3 regions of the Streptomyces sp. NPDC096046 genome follow, and region 1 is predicted to be linked to each of the others. Evidence: riboswitches for the same ligand, from Rfam matches in the RefSeq annotation. Region 1 holds a riboswitch; each other region holds the start of a gene.
The links. Region 1 has a riboswitch for cobalamin ahead of ABTX62_RS07870 (ribonucleoside-diphosphate reductase subunit alpha). Riboswitches for the same ligand answer to the same signal wherever they lie in the genome.
Positions count from the first base shown of each region.

Region 2: linked by a shared signal. The riboswitch ahead of ABTX62_RS35010 (SCO2321 family membrane protein) and the one ahead of ABTX62_RS07870 (ribonucleoside-diphosphate reductase subunit alpha) in region 1 are both predicted to bind cobalamin.
Region 3: linked by a shared signal. The riboswitch ahead of ABTX62_RS06675 (energy-coupling factor ABC transporter permease) and the one ahead of ABTX62_RS07870 (ribonucleoside-diphosphate reductase subunit alpha) in region 1 are both predicted to bind cobalamin.

Region 1 is NZ_JBEOSZ010000006.1:136,114-140,875, forward strand. It holds gene mctP (monocarboxylate uptake permease MctP) at 1-987, shown strand, start outside; cobalamin riboswitch at 1,139-1,264, shown strand; gene ABTX62_RS07870 (ribonucleoside-diphosphate reductase subunit alpha) at 1,389-3,740, shown strand; gene ABTX62_RS07875 (ribonucleotide-diphosphate reductase subunit beta) at 3,740-4,747, shown strand; gene ABTX62_RS07880 (hypothetical protein) at 4,660-4,762, opposite strand, start outside.
Region 2 is NZ_JBEOSZ010000068.1:25,003-29,764, forward strand. It holds gene ABTX62_RS35000 (CbiQ family ECF transporter T component) at 1-204, opposite strand, end outside; gene ABTX62_RS35005 (SCO2322 family protein) at 197-832, opposite strand; gene ABTX62_RS35010 (SCO2321 family membrane protein) at 829-2,040, opposite strand; adenosylcobalamin-variant (AdoCbl-variant) riboswitch at 2,163-2,251, opposite strand; gene ABTX62_RS35015 (SAM-dependent methyltransferase) at 2,715-3,530, shown strand; gene ABTX62_RS35020 (Sco1979 family transcriptional regulator) at 3,534-4,439, opposite strand; gene ABTX62_RS35025 (Strvi_7410 family MBL fold metallo-hydrolase) at 4,660-4,762, opposite strand, start outside.
Region 3 is NZ_JBEOSZ010000005.1:132,827-137,588, reverse strand. It holds gene ABTX62_RS06685 (MDR family MFS transporter) at 1-709, shown strand, start outside; gene ABTX62_RS06680 (serine/threonine-protein kinase) at 1,013-2,467, shown strand; cobalamin riboswitch at 2,596-2,780, shown strand; gene ABTX62_RS06675 (energy-coupling factor ABC transporter permease) at 2,811-3,512, shown strand; gene ABTX62_RS06670 (energy-coupling factor ABC transporter substrate-binding protein) at 3,509-3,877, shown strand; gene cbiQ (cobalt ECF transporter T component CbiQ) at 3,884-4,633, shown strand; gene ABTX62_RS06660 (energy-coupling factor ABC transporter ATP-binding protein) at 4,630-4,762, shown strand, end outside.

The sequences.
Region 1 (4,762 bases):
TACATCCCGATCAAGCTGGGCGGCTTCGACGACATCTTCGCCAAGGCCGGCGAGGCCTACAGCCAGACCAACCCGGCCACGGGTGCGCCGCGCGGCGCGCTGGTGCCGTCGGAGGCGGGCCAGTGGACCTACGCCACACTGGCGCTGGGCTCCGCCCTGGCCCTCTTCATGTACCCGCACTCGATCACGGCGACGCTGTCCTCGAAGAGCCGTGACGTGATCCGCCGCAACACCACGATCCTGCCGCTGTACTCCCTGATGCTGGGTCTGCTCGCGCTGCTCGGGTTCATGGCGATCGCGGCCGGCATCAAGGTGCAGAACGGCCAGCTGGCCATTCCGCAGCTGTTCGAGACGATGTTCCCGGACTGGTTCGCGGGCGTGGCGTTCGCGGCGATCGGCATCGGCGCTCTGGTGCCCGCGGCCATCATGTCCATCGCGGCCGCGAACCTCTTCACCCGCAACATCTACAAGGACTTCATCAAGCCGGACGCCACACCGGCGCAGGAGACCAAGGTCTCCAAGCTGGTCTCCCTGCTGGTGAAGGTGGGCGCCCTGGCCTTCGTGCTCACCATGGACAAGACGGTCGCCATCAACTTCCAGCTCCTGGGCGGCATCTGGATCCTGCAGACCTTCCCGGCCCTGGTCGGCGGCCTGTTCACCCGCTGGTTCCACCGCTGGGCACTGCTCGCGGGCTGGGCGGTCGGCATGATCTACGGCACTGCCGCCGCGTACGGTGTGGCCTCCCCGACCCAGAAGCACTTCGGCGGCAGCGCGAAGGAGATCCCCGGCATCGGGGAGATCGGGTACATCGGCCTCACGGCGTTCGTCCTGAACGTCGTCGTCACCGTCGTCCTGACCTTCGTCCTGAAGGCCGTGAAGGCCCCCGAAGGCATCGACGAGACCAAGCCGGAGGACTACACGGCGGACGCGGGCGACCCGGGGGTCCAGGTGGAGCTCCCGCCCGCGACCGCCGGTAGCGCCCATTAGGGGCGCGGGAAACCGCGCGAACGACCGCACACCACCCGCAGCGGGCCGCCGTGAGAAGGATTCACGGCGGCCCGCTGTCATGTGGAGTTGACGCTCTGACACCAGCACGACACAACATCTGGGGGTGCCATGCGCGCCCGGCACAAGATGTATGCTCATGCTCGCTGTCGCCGCAGGGGAATCCGGTGCGAATCCGGAACTGTCCCGCAACGGTGTACTTGTGCACGTTTCGTGCACACGAATCAGTCCGAGGACCTGCCGACAGCGCACCCGGCCACCCGGCCGGTGTGCTCCGACGTCCGGGCCTCGTGGAATGGGCCGGTGGACGCGACGCCGCGTGCGCTCGTGTGCTGCCCCCTGCCCTCGACGAGGCCCCGTGCCGAGCGAGGGAGAGCCCCCACGTGACCATCGCGCCAGCCGAACCGGTCTCAGCCGCCGAAGAAACGCAGGACGCTCCCGGAGCCGCGTTGCTACGGACCCTGACCGAGCTGACCGCCGACCTCCCCGACACCGACCCCGGCCGGGTCGCCGCCGCCGCGCTGCGCGGCCGGTCCGCCCAGGGCGACGAGACGGAGTTGCGGGAGCTGGCGACGGAGGCCGCGGCCGGTCTGATCTCCGAGGAACCCGCGTACTCCCGGCTGGCCGCCCGGCTGCTGACCATCGGCATCCGCGACGAGGCCGCCTCGCAGGGCGTCACCTCCTTCACCGAGTCCGTCGCGGCCGGCCACCGCGAGGGCCTCATCGCCGACCGCACCGCCGAGTTCGTGCGGCTGCACGCCGCCCGGCTCGACGCGCTCGTCGACACCGGCGCCGACGACCGCTTCGGTTACTTCGGCCTGCGCACCCTGCACAGCCGCTACCTGCTCCGGCACCCGCTCACCCGCAAGGTCGTCGAGACGCCCCAGCACTTCATGCTGCGCGTCGCCGCCGGTCTGGCCGAGGACGACACCAGCCGCTCGGTGGACGAGGTCGCCGCGCTCTACGCGCTCATGAGCCGCCTCGACTACCTCCCCTCCTCCCCCACCCTCTTCAACTCGGGCACCCGGCACCCGCAGATGTCGTCCTGCTACCTCCTCGACTCCCCCAAGGACGAGCTGGACTCCATCTACGACCGCTACCACCAGGTGGCCCGGCTATCGAAGCACGCCGGTGGCATCGGACTGGCCTACTCCCGCATCCGTGCCCGCGGTTCGCTGATCCGCGGCACCAACGGGCACTCCAACGGCATCGTCCCGTTCCTGAAGACCCTCGACGCCTCGGTCGCCGCCGTGAACCAGGGAGGCCGCCGCAAGGGCGCCGCCGCCGTCTACCTGGAGACCTGGCACTCCGACCTCGAGGAGTTCCTGGAGCTGCGCGACAACACCGGCGAGGACGCCCGCCGTACGCACAACCTGAACCTCGCGCACTGGGTTCCGGACGAGTTCATGCGGCGTGTGAACGCCGACAAGCAGTGGTCGTTGTTCTCCCCCTCGGACGTGCCCGAGCTGGTCGACCTGTGGGGTGAGGAGTTCGACGCCGCCTACCGGGCGGCCGAGGCGAAGGGCCTGGCGAAGAAGACGCTCCCGGCGCGCGAGCTGTACGGCCGGATGATGCGCACCCTCGCGCAGACCGGCAACGGCTGGATGACCTTCAAGGACGCCGCCAACCGCACCGCCAACCAGACGGCCGAGCCCGGCCACGTCGTGCACTCCTCCAACCTCTGCACGGAGATCCTGGAGGTCACCGACGACGGGGAGACGGCGGTCTGCAACCTCGGCTCGGTCAACCTGGGTGCCTTCGTGAGTGACGGGGACCTCGACTGGGAGCGCCTGGACGATACCGTCCGCACGGCCGTGACCTTCCTCGACCGGGTCGTCGACATCAACTTCTACCCCACCGAGCAGGCGGGCCGCTCCAACGCCCGCTGGCGTCCGGTCGGCCTGGGCGCGATGGGCCTCCAGGACGTCTTCTTCAAGCTGCGCCTGCCCTTCGACTCGCCCGAGGCCAAGGCCCTGTCCACCCGGATCGCCGAGCGCATCATGCTCGCCGCCTACGAGGCTTCGGCCGACCTCGCCGAGCGGAGCGGTCCGCTGCCGGCCTGGGAGAAGACCCGCACGGCCCGGGGCGTGCTGCATCCCGACCACTACGACGTGGAGCTCACCTGGCCCGAGCGCTGGGCGGCCCTGCGCGAGCGGATCGCGACGACCGGCCTGCGCAACTCCCTGCTCCTCGCCATCGCGCCCACGGCCACGATCGCCTCGATCGCGGGCGTGTACGAGTGCATCGAGCCGCAGGTGTCCAACCTGTTCAAGCGCGAGACGCTGTCGGGTGAGTTCCTCCAGGTCAACTCCTACCTGGTGGACGAGCTGAAGCGGCTCGGCGTGTGGGACGCCCGCAGCCGGGAGGCTCTGCGCGAGGCCAACGGCTCGGTGCAGGACTTCGCCTGGATCCCCGAGGACGTCCGCGCCCTCTACCGCACGGCGTGGGAGATCCCGCAGCGCGGCCTGATCGACATGGCGGCGGCCAGGACCCCGTTCCTGGACCAGTCGCAATCGCTGAACCTCTTCCTGGAGACGCCGACCATCGGCAAGCTCTCCTCGATGTACGCCTACGCCTGGAAGTCCGGGCTGAAGACGACGTACTACCTGCGCTCGCGCCCGGCGACCCGTATCGCCCGCGCCGCCCGGGCCACCGTCCCCGCGCAGGCCACCGCCGATCCCGAAGCGGTCGCCTGCTCCCTGGAAAACCCCGAGTCCTGCGAGGCCTGCCAGTGATGAGCACCCAGAACCTTCTCGACCCCGGCTTCGAGCTCACCCTGCGTCCCATGCGCTACCCGGACTTCTACGAGCGCTACCGGGACGCCATCAAGAACACCTGGACGGTGGAGGAGGTCGACCTCCACTCGGACGTCGCCGACCTCGCCAAGCTGTCCCCCGCGGAGCAGCACCTGATCGGCCGCCTGGTGGCCTTCTTCGCGACGGGGGACTCGATCGTCGCGAACAACCTGGTGCTGACGCTGTACAAGCACATCAACTCCCCCGAGGCGCGGCTGTATCTGAGCCGGCAGCTCTTCGAGGAGGCCGTGCACGTCCAGTTCTATCTGACCCTGCTCGACACCTACCTGCCCGACCCGGAGGACCGTGCGGCGGCCTTCGCGGCGGTGGAGAACATCCCGTCCATCCGCGAGAAGGCCTCGTTCTGCTTCAAGTGGATGGACTCGGTGGAGAAGATGGACCGGCTGGAGACCCGGTCCGACCGCCGGCGTTTCCTGCTCAACCTGATCTGCTTCGCCGCGTGCATCGAAGGCCTGTTCTTCTACGGCGCCTTCGCCTACGTGTACTGGTTCCGCAGCCGGGGCCTGCTGCACGGCCTGGCCACCGGCACCAACTGGGTGTTCCGCGACGAGACGATGCACATGTCCTTCGCCTTCGACGTGGTCGACACGGTCCGCAAGGAGGAGCCGGACCTGTTCGACGACCGGCTCCAGCAGGAGGTGACGGACATGCTCCGGGAGGCCGTCGAGGCCGAGCTGCAATTCGCGCGCGACCTGTGCGGGGACGGTCTCCCGGGCATGAACACCGAGTCGATGCGGCAGTACCTGGAGTGTGTCGCCGACCAGCGGCTCACCCGCCTGGGCTTCGCCGCGGTGTACGGCTCCGAGAACCCCTTCTCCTTCATGGAGCTCCAGGGGGTTCAGGAGCTGACCAACTTCTTCGAGCGGCGGCCCTCCGCGTACCAGGTGGCGGTCGAGGGGACCGTCGACCTGGACGAGGACTTCTGAGCCGGTTCGCTCTCC
Region 2 (4,762 bases), on a different contig from region 1:
GAGTTTGACGAAGGCGCCGTAGGAGCGGGACCAGGGGGTGTCGGGGCGGCGGGTCGCCACGACGTAGGCGGAGACCACGACGAGGAGGGCGAGGAGCAGGGGGTTGGTGGTGCGGGTGGCCGCGGTGCCGAGGGAAAGGGACCAGAGCCACCAGGCACCGGGGTGCAGTTGAGCCCGGTGCCGGTGCCGGGTGCCGCTACCCACGCCGTCGTACCTGCCAGGTCGCCGCCCCGCCCAGGAGCACCACCAGCGCGACGCCCGCGACCAGACCCAGGGACGGCCCGCCGTCCGACGGGGAGTCCCTCCCCGCTGCGGGCTTCTGTTGCCGCTGCTTCGGGGAGACCTGTTCGCCGCAGCCCTTCTCCGGATAGCCCGAGATCGCGCACAGCAGGGCGTTGGTGTCGTAGCGCAGCGGCTTGGCCACCACGGCCAGGGCCTCGGCCGTCGTCGCGTCGGGGGAGACCCGGGCGCAGGCCGTGCGGGCGGGGGGCGGGGACGCGCCCCCGGGGGCGTCCGACGGTGTGCCGAAGTCGATGACCAGGGCCACTCGCTTCCTGCCGTCCCGCGCGGGCGTCTTCGCGCAGATCGTCGCGAAGTCGGCGGTGCCGCGCGGCCGGACCGCGCTCGCGGAGTCCTCGCTCACCGCGAAGCGGAAGCCCTGGACGTCGCCGTCGGAGGGGCGGACCAGGGACGGGCCCTGGGTGGCGTAGACCCAGCGGCCGGCGTCGCGCTCCCAGAACGACCAGTACCGGTACCCGGCGGCCTGCGCCTGGCCCGCTCCCGCACACAGCAGGAGCGAGGCCAGCAGGAGCAGAACGGCCCGGCGGATCACAGCTGCCGCTGCTTCTTGCGGCCGGTGAACAGGAAGCCGATGCCGATCCCGGCGACGAGGCAGACGCCGACGTACCACCAGACCCCGAAGAAGCCGTCCGAGCCGGAGTCCTTCTCGTCGTCCGAGGCCTTGGTCTTCCCGTCCGTCCGCGGGGCCGGGCCCGTCGCGTTGAGCTGCTTCACGAGGTCCGCGCCGCCGAAGTCGCGGGGGTCCGTGCCCGTCGCGTGGGCGGCGAAGATCAGCTGGGCGTAGGCGGCCGGACCGCTCTGCGAGGCCCAGGAGGCGGAGTTCTCCTCCAGCCACCGCACGGACTTCTCCGCCTGCCCGGCGTCCCCCCGTGCGGCGAGCGCGACGACCGCGTCGGCGGTGTTGCCGAAGTCGGGCTGGGGCTCGGCACCCGCCAGGGCGGACATGAGGTGGTGGCCGTCCTCGGCGAGGGCGGCGGTGAGATAGCCCGCGCCGTTCGCCGCCGCCTGCTCGGGCGTGGTGGCCTTCTCGCAGGTCGCGTCGGACTTCTTGCCGGGCTTGACGACCATGCCCCGGCCCAGCGCCCCGAGTACACCGGCCGCCGTGGCGTCGGCGTTGGCGGCGAGCCTGCCCTTCTTGTCCGGCTGGAACGCGAACGCGCCGTCGCCGTCACCGCCGCAGGGCAGCGCGAGCTTCAGCAGGGCGTCGTAGGGCGATTCGCCGTCCTTCTCGACCCGGTCCGGCTTCTCGCCCGCGGCGGCGAGCGCCCCTATGACGACCGACGTCGAGTTGGTGTCGCTGGCCCCGCCGGGCGCGTAGCCCCAGCCGCCGTCCTCGTTCTGCACGGACTTCAGCCAGCCGACGGCCTTGCCGGTGACGTCGTCGTGCCCGCCGAGTGCGGCGAGGGCCTGCACGGCGGCGGACGTGGCGTTGGTGTCGAGCATGGTCTTGGCGTCGCACGCGGTGGCGGGGTCGGGGCGGTACGAGGCGAAGGAGCCGTTCTCGCACTGCTGGCGCACCAGCCACCGCACGGACTTCGCGGCCGGCTTCACCCCCACCGTGTCCTGCGCGAGCAGCGCGAGCGACTGGCGCCAGACGCCGTCGAACTTCGGGTCCGAGTCGCCGTACAGGGCGGAGGGGAACGCCTGGGACGGCGACGGGGACGGGGCGGCGGCGGCCGGGGGTGCGGCGCCGATCACGGCGACGGCGGCCAGGACCGCGGCGCTGCGGCGGACGTTCATGATCGGCGGGTGCCTCTCCCTGTGGGGGAGCCGGGCAGCACGGGACACCCCGGCGGCTCGGCTCCGTATACCTCGACGGTGCCGCGCACCGGCGGTCTGCCGGGCACGTGAGCCGGTCACGAACCGTACGGGGCGATCCGGCTCACCGCCTCGGCGACGGTTTACGGTTGCGGGTCAGCGCCGGAATTGCACCGGCTTCCCCCCGTACGGTGTGATGACGACCCGCTTACTGTACCCGCACGTAGGAATCGGGCCGAGGGGGCCTGGTGGAGGGGCCTCGCCCCGCGCTGCGGGGGTCCGGGCCATGCGGTGGGCCGTGCCCCCGGGACGACCGGGACCTCGGCCTGCGCGGTGGCTCGGTCTGGTGTCGGCCGGTGTGCCGGGGGGCCGTGACGTCGTGCGCGGCGACGGAGGCGCCGGCGTGGGGGTCTCGCCCCGCGCTGCGGGTCGGTATCGGCTCCCTCTCCGCACCAGCCGGTGCCACACTCACCGCCCTTCTCGCCGGCCCGCCGCCACTCACGCGACCGGCCCCGGGCGAGGCCGCGCGGGCGGGATACCGGCCCGGAGACGTGCCGAGCGGCGACGAACTCCTGCGCGCTGCCCAGGAGTTGATCCTCCTCAGGGCGCGGACCGGCTAACGTGGGGTTCCCCGACCTCACACGCCAGGAGCGTCCATGACCGACCAGGTGGAGAACGCCGAGCAGGAGCCGTTCCCCAAGATCGACACCTCGGTACCGCACTCGGCCCGGATCTGGAACTACTGGCTGGGCGGCAGGGACAACTACGAGGTCGACCGGGTGGCCGGTGACGCGTTCCGCGAGATCTTCCCCGGCATCGAGACCGGGGCCCGCGCCGCCCGCTACTTCCTCGCCCGGGCCGTGCGCCACCTGGCCGGCGAGGAGGGCATCCGCCAGTTCCTGGACATCGGCACCGGGCTGCCCAACGTGGACAACACCCATCAGATCGCCCAGCGGGTGGCCCCGGAGAGCCGGATCGTCTACGTCGACAACGACCCGCTGGTGCTGGCCCATGCCCGTGCCCTGCTGACCAGTACGACGGAAGGCGTCACCAACTACGTCGACGCGGACCTGCGCGAGCCGGACACGATCGTCCGGGAAGCCGGGAAGACCCTCGACTTCGACCGGCCCGTCGCCCTCATGCTGATGGGCATCCTGGGCCACATCGAGGACCACGCCGAGGCCCGCTCGATCGTGCGCCGGCTGGTGGACGCCCTGCCCCCCGGCAGTTACCTGGTGCAGTACGACTCCACCGACACCAGTGAGGACTACGTCCGGGCGATCCAGCAGTACAACGACGGTGGTTCGATCCCGTACATCCTGCGCAGCCCCGAGCAGATCGAGCGCTACTTCGACGGTCTGGAACTGCTCGAACCGGGTGTGGCGTCCTGCTCGCGCTGGCGCCCCGACGCCGCGGCCCTGGGCCTGCCCGCGGAGGTGCACCAGTACGGTGGTGTCGCCCTCAAGCGCTGACCCTCAGGTCTCCTGGAGGATGCGGTGCAGGAGGGTGGGAGTCTCGTCCGGCGACTCGGCTTCGACCACCAGCCGGTTCATGGCGTCCCAGTAGCACTCGATGTCGGCCGGCCGGTCGGGGTAGAGGGCGGTGGTGAGCTGTTCGAGGTAGACCACGTCGGGCAACTGCCCGCCGGGCAGCCGCAGAATGGTGACCGGGCCGCCCTCCGCGGCGTGCGCGCCGACGGCGAACGGCAGGATCTGCACCGTCACGTGCGGGAGCCGGCAGATCTCGATGAGATGCCTGAGCTGGTCCCGCATGACGCGGGTACCGCCCACCGGGCGGCGCAGCGCCGCCTCGTCGATCACGGCCCACAGCTGGGTCGGCGGCTGCCGGTGCAGGATCCGTCGGCGGGCCATCCGCAACGCGACCCGGCGGTCGATCTCCGCCGCACCGGCGTCCGGGTGGACGAGCCGGACGGCCGCCCGGGCGTAGTCGGCGGTCTGCAACAGGCCGGGGACGCGCTGGACCTGGAAACAGCGGATGAGACTCGCCGCCTGCTCGGCCCCGAGGTAGGTCTGCATCGAGGCGGGCACCACATCGCTGTAGTGCCGCCACCAGGCGGGGGCGTTGGCCTGCTCGGCCAGTGCCAGCAGGGTGGCGCGCTCGGCTTCGTCCGTGACGCCGTAGAGGGTGAGCAGATCGGCGACGTCACGCAGTTTGAAGCCGTGGCGGCCGGCCTCCATCCGGCTGATCTTGGAGGCGGAGGCGCGGATGACATGGCCCGCGTCCACCCGGCCGATGCCCCGCTCCTCGCGCAGCCCCCGCAGCCGGGCGCCCAGCGCCAGACGCGGCACCATGGGCCCGGCGCACCCGCCCTCCAGGGTCCCGCCGCCGGTCGATGTGCGTGCGGCCTCTTCGGTGCCCATGGGCATCTCTCCCGGTGCGGTGCGTTGCGTCCGACCATCCTAGGCGGACGCCCCGGACGTCAAGTGCCTCATGCCTCAGGCCTGTTCGGGCGTGGGGTGGCGCTCGCAGGCGCGTTCGGCGAGGAGGTGTTCCATCAGGTCCATGGGTGTTTCGTGGCATCCGGACGAGCCGTCCGGCGACGTGTTGCGCGCCGCGCGGTGCGCTGTCCTCGTGTCGCCGTCACACCGCCACGTACGTCACCGGATCGCTTCCCGGCACCGCCTCCGCCCGCCCCAGCTTCACCAGTCGGCGCAGATGGGCCTCCGCCTCCGATACGGCGATG
Region 3 (4,762 bases), on a different contig from region 1:
GGCGTGCCTCGCCGGCGCCGCGGTGTTCGTGCTCGTCCTCGCCGGGCACCTGTGGCTGATGCCGCAGCACATTCCCGGCCGGGTCCGCGTCCGGGAGCGGGGCGGGGCCCGCGTCCTGCTGCGCGACCGCCGCTTCCTCGCCCTGTGCTGTGCTTACGGCACCTATCTGCTCGCCTACAACCAGCTGTATCTGGCCCTGCCGGACGAGGTGCAGCGCGCGACCGGGTCCCAGGCGCCCCTGTCCTGGCTCTTCGCGCTGTCCTCCGTGCTGGTGGTCTTCACCCAGCTGCCGGTGACGCGCTGGGCGGGCGACCGGCTCGATCTGCGCCGTTCCATGGCCGCGGGTCTGCTGCTGATCGCGTCCGGTTTCGCGGTGGTGGCCGTGGCGCGGCCCGTGGGCTGGACGGGGATCGCCGGGCTGCTGCCGGCCGCGGGCTTCGTGATCTTGCTCACCGTGGGGCAGATGCTGGTCGTTCCCGCCGCCCGCGCCTGGGTGCCCGACCTGGCCGAGGAGGGCCGGCTCGGCCTCTACACGGGTGCGCTGTCGTCGGTCTCGGGCCTGATCGTCCTGGTCGGCAGCGCGGCCACGGGCTCCCTGCTCGACCTGGGTCTGCCGGCCGCCGTGCCGTGGCTGGTCCTCGCGGCCGTACCCGCCCTGGCGGTGGCGCTGCTGCCGCGCCGGGCGCCGGGGGCGGGCGCGGCGGCCTGATACGGCGTCGGGAGGCGCCCGGCACGCCCCGGCATCCGGTGCGCGGGAGCGCGGCGGCCGTCAGCGATACGGAGGCGGTTGCGCTTGCGGTAGGGGCCGTGCGGCTACCGGGTGGAGGCCCGAGGTGCGTCACCCCGGCGGGCGCTCCCCCCGTCGCGGTCTTCCGGACCGCACCCTCCGGGGGGACCGCGGTGGAGATCATGGGGCTCGCCGCGCCGGTATCCTGGGTCGGCTGCGGCACCCCCCACCAACCCCCGTGCGAGAGCGGGGAGTTCGGCCTGCGGCGATGACCTTCCCACACGCATGAGACGAGGACGAGTGCTGCTAGCGGGCCGCTACCGGCTGGATGTTGAGATCGGGCGCGGTGGAATGGGCGAGGTCTGGCGTGCGTACGACGAGACGCTCGCCAGAGCGGTGGCCGTCAAGCTGCTGCTGCCCCAGGACACCGACGCCACGGCAACCTCCCGGTTCCGTCTGGAGGCTCAGACCGCCGGGCGCCTCAACCACCCCAACGTGGTGGGCGTCCTGGACTTCGGCGAGTACGACAACCGGCTGTACCTGGTGATGGAGCTGGTCGAGGGCGACAGTCTCGCCGGGGTGCTGAACGGCTCCGGCGCGTTGCCCGCCGAGCGGGTGGCCCACCTCGCGGCGCAGGCGTCGGCGGGGCTCGCCGCCGCGCACGGGCAGGGCATCGTGCACCGCGACGTCAAACCCGCCAACCTGCTGCTCGACGCCAACGGCACGCTGAAGATCGGCGACTTCGGCATCGCGCGGTTCCTGGACGACCCCGGCGCCGCGCTGACCGCCACCGGCCAGATCGTCGGCACCGGCCTCTACCTCGCGCCCGAACGGGCCCTGGGCAAGCCCGCCGGGCCCGCCTCCGACATGTACTCCCTGGGCTGCGTGCTCTACCAGCTCCTCAGCGGCCGCCCGCCGTTCCAGGCCGACACCGCCGTCGCCCTGCTCCACCAGCATCTCGACTCGGCCCCCGTGCCGCCTCGCGAACTCGGGGTCTCCGGACTGCCACCGGCGTTCGAGAACTACCTTCTCGGCCTGCTCGCCAAGCAGCCCGAGGAGCGGCCCACCGCCCAGCAGGCCGCCGAGTGGTTCGCCGGGGGCGCCTGGCGGGGCCTGCCCGAGCCGCTGCCGGAGGTCTCGCCGCCGCTGCGGCCGAAGACCGCGTCCGCGGCGCCGTCCGCCGTGCCGGGCCCGTACGACGAGACCAGCAGCCCGACCACATACGCGCTGCCCGCGACCACGGGACACCGCACCGCGGCCCGGGCGGCCCAGGCGGGTCGTTCGGGGCGTTCACGCGGGCCGGGCGGCCCCGGCAACCGCTCCCGGATGGCCGCGACGGCCGCCGCCGCGGCGCTCTTCCTCGCCGCGATGCTCCTCGGCATGCGCTGGTTCTCGCCCGACACCACCACGGAGGGCACGGAACCCGACGCGTCCCCGTCCGCGAGCAGCCCCGCCGCCACGCCCGCCACCGACTCCGCCACGTCTGTCTCCTCCGACCCGGACACCGGCCCGGCAGCCGCCCCGGGGACCGCCGGCACGCCGGGCACCGGCACCGTGGCCGATGTCACTCCGTCCACGCCGGCCGCCTCCCCGACCCCCTACGCGCCCGAGTCCGGCACCCCGACTCCCGCCGGGGAAGCGGGCGACGGCGGCCCGGAGCAGCCGAAGCCGCAGAAGCCGCGCCCCGCCGGGGAAGAGGGGGAGAGCGACGACGGCGGAGACGACGGGGGCGACGACTGACGCGGCCCGGACAGCGCGCGACGGGGTCCTTCCCGCAGCACGTGGATCAGCCGGGGGATGCGCCGGTGTGCGAGCGGACGCCCCCTCGCGCGCCCCCGGGGTGGCTTGTCATCGCCCTTACCCCGGCCTTATTGTCACCAGGCCTTGGTGAACGGGAAATCCGGTGTGATGCCGGTGCGGCCCTCGCCACTGTGAATCGGGAAGTCCGGCTCCGGCCCTCACGGGCAGCCACTGGGTCAACGCGACCCGGGAAGGCGGAGTTCGGGCGGTGGTACCCGTCAGCCAGGAGACCGGCCAAGGCGCGTCAACCATCCACGAGGTGCTGGAGAGGGTCTGCTGAGCCATGCACATTGCCGAGGGTTTCCTTCCTCCGGCGCACGCGGTCGCCTGGGGCGTCGCGTCGGCGCCATTCGTCGTCCACGGGGTCCGGTCACTCACCCGTGAAGTGCGCGAGCACCCCGAGAGCACCCTGCTCCTCGGTGCGTCCGGCGCCTTCACCTTCGTCCTGTCCGCCCTGAAACTGCCCTCTGTCACCGGCAGTTGCTCACACCCCACCGGCACGGGCCTCGGAGCCATCCTGTTCCGGCCGCCCGTCATGGCGGTGCTGGGCACCATCACCCTGCTCTTCCAGGCGCTGCTGCTCGCGCACGGCGGCCTGACCACGCTCGGCGCCAACGTCTTCTCGATGGCGATCGTCGGCCCCTGGGCCGGATACGCCGTCTACGCCCTGCTGCGGCGCTCCAACGCGCCGCTGATGGTGGCCGTGTTCTCCGGCGCGTTCGTCGCCGACCTGTCCACCTACTGCGTCACCAGCGTGCAGTTGGCGCTCGCGTTCCCCGACCCGGGCAGCGGGTTCCTCGGCGCGCTCGGCAAGTTCGGCTCCATCTTCGCCGTGACCCAGATCCCGCTCGCGGTGAGCGAGGGTCTGCTGACGGTGCTGGTGATGCGGCTGCTGGTGCAGTCCAGCAAGGGCGAGCTGACCCGGCTGGGCGTGCTCCGCGCCAAGATGCAGACCCGGACCGAGGCCGAGGCGGTGACCCGATGAGCAGGAACACGAAGATCAACCTGGTGCTGCTGTTCATCGTGGCCGCGCTCGCCGTGCTGCCGCTGGCCCTCGGGCTCGGCGACCACAAGGAGGAGCCGTTCGCGGGCGCCGACGGTGAGGCGGAGTCCGCGATCACCGAGATCGAGCCGGACTACGAGCCGTGGTTCTCCCCGCTGTACGAACCGCCGTCCGGGGAGATCGAGTCGGCCCTGTTCTCCCTCCAGGCGGCTCTCGGCGCCGGTGTCCTCGCCTACTACTTCGGCCTGCACCGGGGGCGGCGGCAGGGCGAACAGCGCGCCCTGGAGCGGGAAGCCGGGAACGTGCCCGCCGGCGCCGCCGGGAAGTCCGCCGACGGGCAGGACTGAGTCGGGGTGCTGCCGATCGACGCGGCGGCGCACAGCAGTCGCTGGCGCCGCCGCCACCCCGTGGACAAGGCCGTGCTCGGACTCGGCCTGACCGTGCTCGCGATCTCGCTGCCGCCCTGGCCGGGCGCGGCCCTGGTGCTGGTGGCGGCCGTGGTGCTGCTGCTGGGACCGGCGGGCGTGCCGGGCCGGCGGCTGTGGCGCGCCTACCGGGTGCCGCTGGGCTTCTGTGTGACCGGCGCGGTCACGCTGCTCGTCCAGGTGGGCGGCCCGGGCGGCCTCGTCTCCCTCGCCGCCGACGGACCGCTGCGGGCCGGGGAGTTGCTGCTGCGCACCTCGGCGGCCTCCCTGGGCGTGCTGCTGTTCGCCTTCACCACGCCCATGTCCGATCTGCTGCCGCGCCTGGTCCGGGCCGGGATTCCCGCGCCGGTCGTCGACGTCGCCCTGGTGACGTACCGGATGAGCTTCCTCCTGCTGGACTCCGTGCGTCGCATCCGGGAGGCCCAGGCGGCCCGGCTCGGGCACACCGGCCGAAGCGCGCGGTGGCGTTCCCTGGCCGGGCTCGGCGCCACCGCGTTCGTCCGGGCCTTCGACCGGGCCACCCGTCTCCAGGCCGGGCTCGCCGGGCGCGGCTACGACGGCACCCTGCGCGTCCTGGTCCCCGAGGCCCGGGTCTCCGTCCGCTTCACGGCGGCCAGTTGCGCGCTGCTCGCGGCGCTGGCCGCCCTCACCCTCGTACTGGAAAGGCCGCTGACATGAGCGAGCCCGCCCTCGTCGCCCTGCGGGGCGCGTCCTTCGCCTACGAGGACGGTCCGGCCGTGCTCAGCGGCCTCGACTTCGACATCCGCGAGGGGCGCGCGCTCGCGCTGCTCGGCCGCAACGGCAGCG